Regions from separate parts of the Shewanella sp. M16 genome, predicted to be linked through region 1. Evidence: predicted binding sites of a transcription regulator. Region 1 holds the regulator's gene; each other region holds the start of a gene.
The links. The regulator NrdR, encoded in region 1, represses ribonucleotide reductase genes. The targets are predictions, from matches to a motif close to AAACACNANATNTNGTGTTT.
Positions count from the first base shown of each region.

Region 2: the regulator NrdR is predicted to act here: its motif matches at 1,808-1,827, upstream of nrdA (class 1a ribonucleoside-diphosphate reductase subunit alpha).
Region 3: the regulator NrdR is predicted to act here: its motif matches at 1,516-1,535, upstream of nrdD (anaerobic ribonucleoside-triphosphate reductase).

Region 1 is NZ_JAGTUL010000001.1:16,528-20,784, reverse strand. It holds gene ettA (energy-dependent translational throttle protein EttA) at 1-820, opposite strand, end outside; gene glyA (serine hydroxymethyltransferase) at 1,010-2,263, shown strand; gene nrdR (transcriptional regulator NrdR) at 2,552-3,001, shown strand; gene ribD (bifunctional diaminohydroxyphosphoribosylaminopyrimidine deaminase/5-amino-6-(5-phosphoribosylamino)uracil reductase RibD) at 3,147-4,257, shown strand, end outside.
Region 2 is NZ_JAGTUL010000024.1:40,695-44,951, reverse strand. It holds gene ubiG (bifunctional 2-polyprenyl-6-hydroxyphenol methylase/3-demethylubiquinol 3-O-methyltransferase UbiG) at 96-806, shown strand; gene KFE26_RS15895 (HAD family hydrolase) at 808-1,479, shown strand; gene nrdA (class 1a ribonucleoside-diphosphate reductase subunit alpha) at 1,982-4,257, shown strand, end outside.
Region 3 is NZ_JAGTUL010000006.1:116,960-121,216, forward strand. It holds gene KFE26_RS05955 (MarR family winged helix-turn-helix transcriptional regulator) at 8-496, shown strand; gene KFE26_RS05960 (hypothetical protein) at 616-1,305, shown strand; gene nrdD (anaerobic ribonucleoside-triphosphate reductase) at 1,567-3,684, shown strand; gene nrdG (anaerobic ribonucleoside-triphosphate reductase-activating protein) at 3,788-4,249, shown strand.

The sequences.
Region 1 (4,257 bases):
CCAATTCCTTGGCAATGGTCTTTTGGCGAGCGCTTTCGGTAGCCGATTCTTGCTTCAGACGGGCATCTTTCTGCTCAAGCCATGAAGAATAGTTACCTTCCCACGGAATACCTTCACCGCGGTCGAGTTCTAAAATCCAGCCAGCGGCATTGTCGAGGAAGTATCTGTCGTGGGTAATCGCGACCACAGTACCAGCATATTCCTGCAGGAAGTGCTCAAGCCACGCCACAGATTCAGCATCCAAGTGGTTGGTGGGTTCGTCCAGTAACAGCATTTCTGGTTTTTCAAGCAGCAAGCGACAAATCGCCACGCGGCGACGTTCACCACCGGATAATACTTCGATTTTCTCATCCCAATCTGGCAGACGCAGGGCGTTGGCGGCGCGCTCAAGGACGTACTCTAAGTTATGGGCATCTTGGGCTTGGATAATGGCTTCGAGTTCGCCTTGCTCTTTTGCAAGGGCGTCGAAATCGGCATCCGGCTCGGCGTAGGCGGCATAAACGGCATCGAGGCGAGTCAGGGCATTTTTTGCCTCTGCTACCGCTTCTTCAATCGCTTCACGCACGGTTTGATTCGGATCGAGTTTAGGTTCCTGCGGCAGGTAACCGATTTTCAATCCCGGCATTGGGCGCGCTTCACCTTCAATTTCGGTGTCAATACCCGCCATAATGCGCAGTAGTGTCGACTTACCTGAACCGTTGAGGCCGAGTACGCCAATTTTGGCGCCGGGGAAAAAGCTTAAAGAAATATCTTTAAGGATCTGCTTCTTAGGCGGAACAATTTTACCCACCCGCAGCATGCTGTAAACAAACTGAGCCATTTTTCTCTATCTTAAGTGACTAATGATGCGGCTAATTCTACTCGATTGCGCGCCGAACTCAACTCGACAATGAGCCAAGTTCAAGCACTATCTGCAGGAATTTCATGTTTCAAATACTGGGATTGTGACCGCGTTCCGAGTAGAATACCGCGCAACCCTACCTATAAGAATTGGCAGCTGGAGTAAGCAATGCTGAAAAAAGATATGAATATCGCAGATTATGATCCGGAACTGTTTAACGCAATTCAGAATGAAACTCTGCGTCAAGAAGAGCATATTGAGCTGATTGCTTCTGAAAACTACACCAGTCCACGCGTGATGGAAGCGCAAGGTTCACAGTTAACCAATAAGTACGCTGAAGGCTATCCAGGCAAGCGTTACTACGGTGGTTGTGAGTATGTGGACGTAGTTGAAACCTTAGCGATTGAACGTGCTAAACAACTGTTTGGCGCAACTTACGCTAACGTACAACCTCATTCAGGTTCACAGGCAAACAGCGCGGTTTACATGGCATTGTTAAAACCTGGCGATACCGTACTGGGCATGAACTTAGCTCATGGTGGTCACTTGACCCACGGTTCACCGGTTAACTTCTCTGGCAAACTGTACAACATCATTCCTTACGGTATCGACGAGTCTGGCAAAATTGACTACGACGAGATGGAACGTATTGCCTTAGAACACAAGCCTAAGATGATGATCGGCGGTTTCTCTGCCTACTCAGGTATCGTTGATTGGGCAAAAATGCGTGAAATCGCAGACAAAATCGGTGCTTATTTATTTGTCGATATGGCACACGTTGCCGGTCTTATTGCTGCGGGCGTTTATCCAAACCCAGTTCCACACGCGCATGTTGTGACATCTACGACCCACAAAACCTTAGCGGGTCCTCGTGGTGGCGTGATCCTGTCAGCTGCTGACGATGAAGACTTGTATAAGAAGTTGAACTCTGCGGTATTCCCAGGCGGTCAAGGTGGCCCATTGATGCACGTTATCGCAGGTAAAGCGGTGGCGTTCAAAGAAGCCCTAGAGCCAGAATTTAAGGTTTACCAACAGCAAGTGGTTAATAACGCTAAAGCTATGGTTGAAGTGTTCCTTGAGCGCGGTTACAAAATTGTCTCTGGCGGAACCAGCAACCACTTAATGTTAGTTGACCTGATTGGTCGTGACTTAACGGGTAAAGAAGCCGATGCCGCCTTAGGTAGCGCTAACATTACCGTGAACAAAAATTCAGTGCCAAACGACCCACGTTCACCCTTTGTGACCTCTGGTGTGCGTATCGGTACGCCAGCTATTACGCGCCGCGGCTTTAAAGAAGCGGAATCGAAAGAGCTGACGGGCTGGATTTGTGACATCCTTGATGATGCAAGCAATCCTGCTGTGATTGAGCGTGTTAAAGGCCAAGTATTGGCACTTTGCGCACGTTTCCCTGTTTACGGCTAATTTGCCTATGCATCTACGCTTAGTAGATGAAGGGCAGAGATTGATCGCCGACTGACTTGATACTTATCACATCAGGTATTTAGCATCAGGCACTTAACATCAAGTAGTTAACATTAGGTTGTTAAGCTCAGGTAGTTAACCTCAGCCCATAAATAGGATAAAATCCCATGGCCGCATCTTGCGGCCATTTTTATTGGTAAAATCTTAGGCTTAAATCCATTGCGTTTGACTGAGATTTAACAGGTAAACCCATTAACGCTTTACGACCATTCACTGGCAGGAGGCTCAATGCATTGTCCATTTTGTAGCGCGACAGATACTAAAGTCATCGATTCCCGATTAGTGGCAGAAGGCCACCAAGTGCGCCGTCGCCGAGAATGCACCGAATGTCATGAAAGATTTACCACCTTCGAAGGCGCCGAATTAGTCATGCCTAGGGTGATTAAGCGTGATGGTTCACGCCAACCCTTCGATGAAGAAAAACTCCAAGGTGGCATGTTGCGCGCCGTTGAAAAACGCCCCGTGTCTATGGATGAAATCGAGCAAGCGCTTAGCAAAATCAAGTCAACCCTGCGCGCCACTGGCGAGCGGGAAGTGCCGTCAGAAATGGTGGGTAACTTAATGATGGAGCAATTGATGAGCCTAGATAAAGTCGCCTACATACGTTTCGCTTCTGTGTACCGCGCCTTCGAAGACGTGTCTGAATTTGGCGAAGCCATCGCCAAGCTACAAAAGTAGTTATTCGATTTTTGTGGCTAGTCTATCGGTGTTTAGTTGCGCTAGCTTTAAAAGAGGCTTTTGATTAATAGCTTCTGCAAGACAGGTTTTAAAAACAGATTTGCAAGACTGGTGAAAGCCGAAACCTTTAACAACAGGGTTGAACATGAGCTTGAACATAAGTTGGTCCGTACTCGATACCCAAATGATGAGCCGCGCGATTCAATTGGCGCGCAAAGGCTTTTACACCACTAGACCCAATCCCAGTGTGGGCTGCGTTATCGTTAAAGATAACCAAATCATTGGTGAAGGTTATCATCAAAAAGCGGGTGAGCCCCACGCCGAAGTGCATGCGCTACGTATGGCTGGCGAACGCGCCCGCGGCGCAACGGCCTATGTCACTTTAGAGCCCTGCAGCCATTATGGCCGCACGCCGCCCTGCGCCTTGGCGCTGATCAATATTGGCGTTAAACGTGTGGTGGTCGCGGTGGAAGATCCTAATCCGCAAGTAGGTGGTCGTGGCATTCAAATGCTGCGTGACGCTGGTATTGAAGTGGATGTGGGATTACATCGCGATGAAACCTATGCCTTGAATTTAGGCTTTATGAAGCGGATGGAATCGGGTTTACCCAGAGTTACAGTAAAATTGGCTGCGAGTCTCGATGGTAAAACCGCGCTGTCTAACGGTGTGTCTAAATGGATAACCGGTCCAGAATCTCGTCGCGACGTGCAGCGATTACGTTTACGTTCTTGTGCACTGGTCACGGGAATTGAAACCATACTGGCGGACGATCCCTCACTCAATGTGCGTTATCAGGAACTTGGCAGCTTAAAAGACAGTGTAACCGAGGCGCAATTACTGCAGCCATTAAGAGTGATACTCGACAGTCGCGCCCGTTTGCCGTTATCGGCCGCCTGCTTGGCTATCGTATCGCCCATACTCTTGGTCTCGACCGTGGCTTATTCCGCAGAGTTTCAAGCACAATTGCCCTCCCATGTGAGTTGCCTCGTGTTACCTGCAATTGCAGGTCGCGTCTCATTGCCTGAACTATTAAGCTATTTAGGCCAAAGCTGTAATCACGTGCTGGTGGAAGCGGGTGCAACCTTAGCGGGCGCATTTTTAGCGCAGGGGCTTGCCGATGAGTTAGTGCTGTACCAAGCGATGAAAATCCTCGGTGGGTATGGGCGTAATCTGCTGCAATTGCCCGATTATCAAACCATGGCACACATTCCTGCACTAATTTTGGTAGATGAGCGCAAATTAGGGCTAGATACCC
Region 2 (4,257 bases), on a different contig from region 1:
TCACTCAACCACAAGGGCTTAGCTCAGTCGAGCACTTTGTTTATCAAACATAGTCGTTATAATAGCCGCACAATACAGCTTCTTCAGGTAATAGCATGCATCAGAATACCAATGTAGACCCACAGGAAATCGCAAAGTTTGAACGTATGGCCGAAACTTGGTGGGATCTCAACGGCGAATTTAAGCCGCTGCATCTATTAAACCCGCTGCGCTTAAACTATATCGATCAAACCGCTGGCGGTATTTTCGGCAAGAAAGTGCTCGATGTCGGCTGTGGTGGCGGCATTTTGTCTGAAAGCATGGCCCGCATCGGCGCCGAGGTTGATGGCTTAGATATGGGTGATGAGCCCTTAGAAGTCGCCCGCCTACATGCCCTCGAAACGGGCGTGATCATTAATTATGTAAAAAATACTGCCGAGGCCCACAGCCAAGATCATCAAGCCTATTACGATGTGGTGACCTGCATGGAAATGCTCGAACATGTACCCGATCCACAATCTGTGATTAAAGCATGCTGTGACATGGTCAAACCCGGTGGTCATGTGTTTTTCTCCACCATCAACCGCAACATTAAATCCTACGTGCACACCATTTTAGGCGCGGAATATTTGCTAAAAATGCTGCCAGTTGGCACCCACGAGCATAAAAAATTCATTAAGCCTTCGGAGCTGATTGAGCTAGTAGATAATACCGATCTTATCTGTACCGATGCCTTAGGGGTAAGCTACAACCCATTGACGGGCATTTTTAAGTACACGCCTAAGGTTGATGTGAATTACATGATAGCGACGCGTAAGGTTGATTAATATGAGTCTGGCACAGATCAAAGGCGTACTGTTCGATCTCGACGGCACCTTAGCCGATACCGCGCCGGATCTGGTGCAAGCCCTCAATTTAAGTCTTCAAGATGTCGGCATCGCCGCGCAGCCGTTAGCGGCCATGCGCTACGCCGCATCCCACGGCAGTTTTGCCTTAGTCGATGCCGCGATCCCTGATGCGGCAGAAGATCTTCGGTCTCAAGTTCAGCAAGGGCTACTCGCCCACTATCAGCGTATAAATGGCGATCACTGTGCGCTATTTACAGGCATAGCGGCATTACTCGACTGGCTCGAGTTAACTCAGCTGCCGTTTGGGGTGATCACCAACAAGCCTGCGCGCTTTACCCGTCCCTTATTGCGAAAACTGAATTTACACTTGCGTATGCCCGTTATCATTAGTGGCGATTCTACAAAACACCCAAAACCCCACACTGCACCTATGCTGTTAGGCGCACAACAGCTGAACTGTGCTCCAGAATACATTTTGTATCTTGGGGATGCCGAGCGAGATTTGCTCGCGGCCAAGGCTGCTGGCATGTTAGGCGGCGTGGCCCTATGGGGTTATCTGGGCGTGAACGACAAGCCGTTGCAATGGCCAGCGCACGCGCATTTTGCGAGCCCAACTGAGCTACATCAAGCACTAATCGAAGCATTGGCTTAACAACATCAACCAAAAACAGCGCCTACAATGCTCACGAATAAGGCATCCAATACGTAACTTCACTGACGAACATCAGTGTGTCAGCATACTATTTATGACCCACGGAAAAAGTCAGGCGGATAAAAGATCGGCACTCGTGAGCGATCGCGATCTAAAGAAAAGATCGCCTAAAAATCCCCCATGAGTGTGACACGCTAACCTGAAATTGAGCTTCAAGGTTAGTCGTTACTAACGCAAAATTTTATCCTCACGTTATCCACAAGATGTCCCCTGAATTCAGACTTGCAAATAGGGGCAAACCTCACTATCTTGTATCCCATATAATTTAAAACACCATATCTTGTGTATAGGTAACAATCAGACACACTAGAAGCTCGCCGCTTAATTGACTCGTTTTTAACCAGTCAGCTGTATTTAAGGGACGATTATTGATTGTTTTACAAGGATACGTACGGTGATTTTGCTCACCTAAATACATATAAGAACCAAGGCCTATCTCCAAATGAATAGCACTATGACAGTCACAAAACGCTGTGGCGATCGTGAGAATATCGATCTCGAAAAAATACACCGCGTAATTACTTGGGCAGCCAAGGGATTAAAAAACGTTTCTGTTTCGGAAGTTGAACTTCGCTCGCACCTACAGTTTTTCGATGGCATCCCAACCGAAGCTATCCATGAAACCATTATCAAGGCTGCGGCGGATTTAATTTCTCCAGAATCACCGGACTATCAGTTCCTCGCTGCCCGTTTAGCGGTGTTTCATTTGCGTAAGAAGGCCTTCGGTCAGTTTGAGCCGCCCGCATTGTATGCTCACGTGACTAAGTTGGTTGAGCTGGGTAAATACGATCAACACATTTTAAGAGATTACACCCGCGAAGAACTGGATGTGATGGATACCTATATCGACCACTGGCGCGATATGGACTTTTCCTACGCTGCAGTAAAACAGCTTGAAGGCAAATATTTAGTTCAAAACCGTGTGACCCACGAAATCTACGAGAGCGCCCAGTTCCTTTACATTTTGGTTGCGGCTTGCTTGTTTGCCCGTTATCCAAAAGAGACGCGCCTGAAATACGTTAAAGATTTCTATGACGCGGTATCAACTTTTAAACTGTCGCTGCCAACGCCAATTATGGCCGGTGTGCGCACCCCAACGCGTCAGTTTAGCTCTTGCGTACTGATCGAATGTGGTGACAGCTTAGATTCTATCAACGCGACCGCTTCGTCTATCGTGAAATACGTCAGCCAACGTGCGGGTATCGGTATTAACGCCGGTCGTATTCGCGCCTTAGGTAGCCCAATCCGTGGTGGTGAAGCCTTCCACACAGGTTGCTTACCTTTCTATAAGTATTTCCAAACCGCAGTGAAGTCGTGTTCTCAAGGCGGCGTGCGTGGCGGTGCTGCGACCCTGTTCTACCCTATTTGGCACTTAGAAGTCGAATCTCTGCTGGTATTGAAAAATAACCGCGGCGTCGAAGACAACCGTATCCGTCATTTAGACTACGGTGTGCAGTTGAACAAAGTGATGTATCAACGTCTGATCAAAGGCGAGAATATCAGTTTATTTAGCCCATCTGACGTACCTGGCTTGTACGATGCTTTCTTTGAAGATCAAAACGAATTCGAACGTTTATATGTGCAATATGAGCAAGACAGCAACATTCGTAAGAAAACGATAAAAGCAGTTGAGCTGTTTTCACTGATGATGCAAGAGCGTGCTTCAACGGGCCGTATCTACATTCAGAACGTGGATCACTGCAACACTCACAGCCCGTTCGATTCAAAAGTCGCGCCGATCAGACAGTCTAACCTGTGTCTTGAAATCGCCCTGCCGACTAAACCATTGAACAACATCGATGATCCTGAAGGTGAAATCGCGCTTTGTACGCTGTCAGCACTTAACTTAGGTTCTATCAAAGAGTTATCTGATATTGAGCCATTAGCCGACCTCGCCGTACGCGCACTGGATAATCTATTGGATTATCAAGATTACCCTATCAAGGCCGCGCAAATCGCCTCGATGAATCGCCGTACCTTAGGCATAGGCGTGATCAACTTCGCTAACTATTTAGCGAAAAACGGCATGAAGTATTCTGATGGTAGCGCGAACGCTTTAACCCACAGAACCTTCGAAGCGATTCAGTACTATTTACTGAAAGCCTCAATGAATTTGGCCAAAGAGCAAGGTGCGTGTCCGTTATTCCACGAGACCACTTACTCTCAAGGTATTTTGCCAATCGATACCTACAAACGTGGCCTAGATAAAATTTGTGCTGAACCATTGCACTTAGACTGGGAATCACTGCGTAGCGATATCAAGCAATATGGCCTGCGTAACTCGACGCTGTCGGCATTAATGCCTTCAGAAACCTCGTCGCAAATCTCCAATGCGACCAATGGTATTGAGCCACCACGTGGCCTTATCAGCGTGAAATCGAGCAAAGACGGTCAACTAAAACAAGTGGTACCAGATTTCGATACACTGAAAGATAGCTATGAATTGCTGTGGAAAATGCCAAGCAACGACGGTTACTTACAGCTAGTGGGTATTATGCAGAAATTCGTTGACCAAGCGATTTCAGCTAACACTAACTACGATCCTTCACGTTTTGAAGGCCGTAAAGTACCCATGCAAACCCTGCTGAAAGATTTGCTCAATGCTTACAAGTTAGGTGTTAAAACGCTTTACTACCATAACACTCGCGATGGTGCGTCGGATTCACACGATGACATCACCAATTTAGAGAAAGAAGATGACGGTTGCGCCGGCGGCGC
Region 3 (4,257 bases), on a different contig from region 1:
CTTAAACGTGCAGAATTGCTTACCTCAACATGAGCTAGACGCTACAAAACAGACTCATAGCCAAGCTTCTAGCGATCCACTCTGTTTATCCGATAATGTTTGTTTCGCGTTATATTCTGCGAGCAATGCATTAGTGCGTGCTTATCGGCCTCTACTCGAGGCATACGAGTTAACTTTCCCTCAATATTTAGTGATGCAAACCCTGTGGCGTCAAAACGGCTGCAGCCAAACCCAGCTATCAATGGCGACTAAACTCGATATGGGAACCCTAACGCCAATCGTCAAGCGGTTAGAGTTGAAGGGGTTGATTACGCGATTAGCCTGCGTTGAAGATGAGCGTAAAAAGCTGATCACTCTGACAAGTCAAGGAGAGGGTATCAGGCACGAAGCTCTTGCCTTGAAGCAAACCTTACTAGATAAAGTGCAGATGGACGCTGAGGCACTCGATTTACTAAGGCGGCAATGTCTTGCCTTGATCGAAGACATACAGTCCTAGATATAAGTTAGTTTATGCATAGTGATGCTATTAACTCAGGGGTTGCACTGATTAATACTTGATTGGCTTAGTTTTTGCTTTAAAACCGTCATTGAGTCTTAGACGCCGAATTTTTGACGATGAATTCTATTTTAAATGCCTTTAATCTTAATCGCAGCAGTGCCAGTATCGCCGATGCTTATGGTGCCAATAGCCAAAAGACGAGCACGGCTAAAACCGATACTACGACAGAAACAAATAAAACGCAGACGGATGCTACCAAACCCGATAAAGGTAAAACCGATGAGATAGCGCTGTCGCCACGGGCGCAACGCGCACAGAAAATTCAATCGATGGCGAAGGATTTTTTTGCCGATGGTCAATTTGGCGTCGCCGATATTCCCGCATTGGTGTCGCGCTTACAAAAAGATGGCATTTTATCGGATGTGCAACTCGAGCGTTTATCGAAAAACGGTATTACAGTGCCGAGCACAACAACGCCGACTAAACAATCGTTGCAAGATTTTTTAGATGATGAAATAAAATCATTAGCTAAAAAATCACCTAATAATCCTCTTATCAATACCTTAGTTGATGCTAAGAACGTCTTAACCAATATGGATGATGCTCAGTCGCCAGTGCTAGCCCAGAAGGCCACGAAAGTCCTTAGCCAATTGACGGATTATTTGAATTCCGAACCTCCGCTTACGGATGCTCAAAAGCAGCAGTGGCAGGGGCTAAAATCTATGATGCAACTCGCTTCATCTATGGGGGCACATCAATCTGCATCGGGCCAACTCAGTAGTTATCTTGCGCTTGCTAAACGTTAATTCACATCCATAGTGCGTGATAAACACAAATTGTCACGCATTCAACTAGCTGGGTTTAATCAGCAGGTCAAGGCGCAATTTTCAGATAATTGGGCCTAGCTGCAGTTCTTGTTTGTTCTTTTATTTCATCCTAAAAACTATGATCTGGATCATGGACTCCTTACCGTCATTGTAGCCTAATGCTCTACATATTGTGTTTTATGCTTTTAAAATCACTAGATGTAGTGTTAATTTTTAGGCGAGATGGAGAGGAACTGAACAATGCCAGTCGTAATTAAGCGTGATGGTTGCCGCACACCTTTTGATGAAACAAGGATACGGGATGCAGTGAATGCCGCTGCAAACTCAGTTGGAATAGAGGATGGCGACTATGCAGCGACAGTGGCAGCGTGTATCAGTCAGAGCGTCGCGCCATTAGCAGAAGTCGATATCCACCATCTACAAGATGCGGTTGAGAATTTACTGATGGAAGGGCCGTACAAGTCCCTGGCGCGGGTGTATATCGAATACCGTCACGACAGAGATGTGTGCCGTGAAGCGACCAGTAAACTCAACCTCGAAATCCGTGGTTTAGTTGAGCAAAGCAATGCGGCTTTACTCAATGAAAATGCTAATAAAGATTCAAAAGTCATTCCTACTCAGCGGGATTTACTCGCGGGCATAGTCGCCAAACATTACGCCAAGAGTCATATTTTGCCAAAGGATGTGGTCGCTGCCCATGAGGCGGGCGAGATCCATTACCACGACCTAGATTACTCGCCGTTTTTCCCGATGTTTAACTGCATGTTGATTGATTTAGCTGGCATGTTGACCCACGGCTTTAAAATGGGTAATGCCGAAATTGAAACCCCTAAGTCTATTTCAACAGCGACAGCAGTGACCGCGCAGATCATTGCCCAAGTGGCGAGCCATATCTATGGCGGAACTACTATCAACCGTATCGATGAAGTGTTAGCGCCATTTGTCGCTAAGAGCTACGACAAGCATTACCAAATTGCCCTGAATTGGAAGATCACCGACGCCAAAGCCTTTGCCACGGCGCAAACTGAAAAAGAATGTCACGATGCATTCCAGTCTTTGGAATATGAGGTCAATACCTTACACACTGCCAATGGCCAAACACCGTTCGTGACCTTTGGGTTTGGTTTAGGTACGTCGTGGGAATCACGCTTAATTCAGCAATCTATGCTCAAAGTGCGGATGGCGGGATTGGGTAAAAATCGCAAGACTGCAGTATTCCCTAAGCTAGTGTTTGCGATTCGCGATGGTATTAATCATAAAGCGGGCGATTGCAATTACGATGTAAAACAGATGGCGCTCAAATGCGCAACAATGCGCATGTATCCCGACATCCTCAACTACGAGCAAGTCGAGAAAGTTACCGGTTCATTTAAAACCCCAATGGGCTGCCGTAGCTTTTTAGGCACCTATGAAGAAAATGGCGAGCTTGTGCATGAAGGGCGCAATAATTTGGGAGTGGTCAGTTTAAACCTGCCGCGGATTGCCTTAGAAGCCAATGGCGATGAAGCTGAATTTTATCGTATTTTAGATGACAGACTGGTATTAGCCCGTAAAGCACTAGATACCCGAATTGAGCGACTTAACGGTGTTAAAGCCCGCGTGGCACCTATCCTTTATATGGAAGGCGCCTGTGGTGTACGTTTACGGGCCGATGATGATGTGGCGCAAATCTTTAAAAATGGCCGCGCATCGATTTCACTCGGTTACATTGGCTTGCATGAAACCATGAATGCACTCTATGGCACCCAAACCCATGTATTTGATGATGCACAATTAAGGGAAAAAGCCGTTGCTATTGTAGCTTATCTTAAAGCGGCTACCGATGCGTGGAAGGCCGAAACAGGTTATGGCTTTAGTCTGTATAGCACGCCAAGTGAGAGCCTTTGCAGCCGTTTTTGTAAACTGGATGCGAAGCAATTTGGCTTAGTCACAGGGGTGACGGACAAGGGCTATTACACTAATAGTTTCCACCTCGATGTGGAAAAAAGCGTAAATCCTTACGATAAAATTGATTTTGAACAGCCATATCCCGCTATCGCGAACGGCGGCTTTATTTGTTATGGCGAATATCCCAATATGCAGCATAACCTCGAAGCGCTGGAAAACGTCTGGGATTATAGCTACAGCCGCGTGCCTTACTATGGCACTAACACACCAATTGATGAATGCTATGACTGTGGCTTTACCGGCGAATTTAGTTGTACCAGTAAAGGGTTCACTTGCCCTAAGTGTGGCAATCATGAACCTAGTCGGGTTTCTGTGACGCGCCGTGTGTGCGGTTACTTAGGCAGTCCTGATGCGCGGCCTTTTAATTATGGCAAGCAAGAAGAAGTAAAACGCAGGATCAAACACTTGTAACACTATTACCTTATTCTGCCTGTTAGACTTATTCCGTGGCATCAATGGTGCCATGGGATAAGTACCAATGTTAAAAGATGAAATGCACTGTGAGTAACCATCAATGAATTACCATCAGTATTTCCCTATCGATGTGGTCAATGGCCCAGGTACGCGTGCGACCTTATTTGTCTCTGGCTGTGAGCACCAGTGCCGCGGTTGTTACAATCAAAGTACTTGGGATCCCCGTTCTGGGCATGTGTTTGATAGGACGATGGAAGATAGGATTATTGCCGATCTTAATGATCAGCGGATTGTGCGCCGTGGTTTATCGCTTTCGGGCGGAGATCCTTTATTGCCTGTCAATCTCAGTGCCATTTTGACGCTCGTCAAACGAGTCAAGGCTGAGTGTAAGGGGAAGGATATTTGGCTGTGGACAGGTTATGTGCTCGATGAGTTGAGTGATGAACAGCGCGCCGTGTTGGCCTATATTGATGTGCTGGTGGACGGAAAATTTGAACAAAGTCTTGCCGATCCGAGTCTCGTCTTTCGCGGTAGCAGCAATCAGATCATTCGTTTGTTATAAAAGCGGTA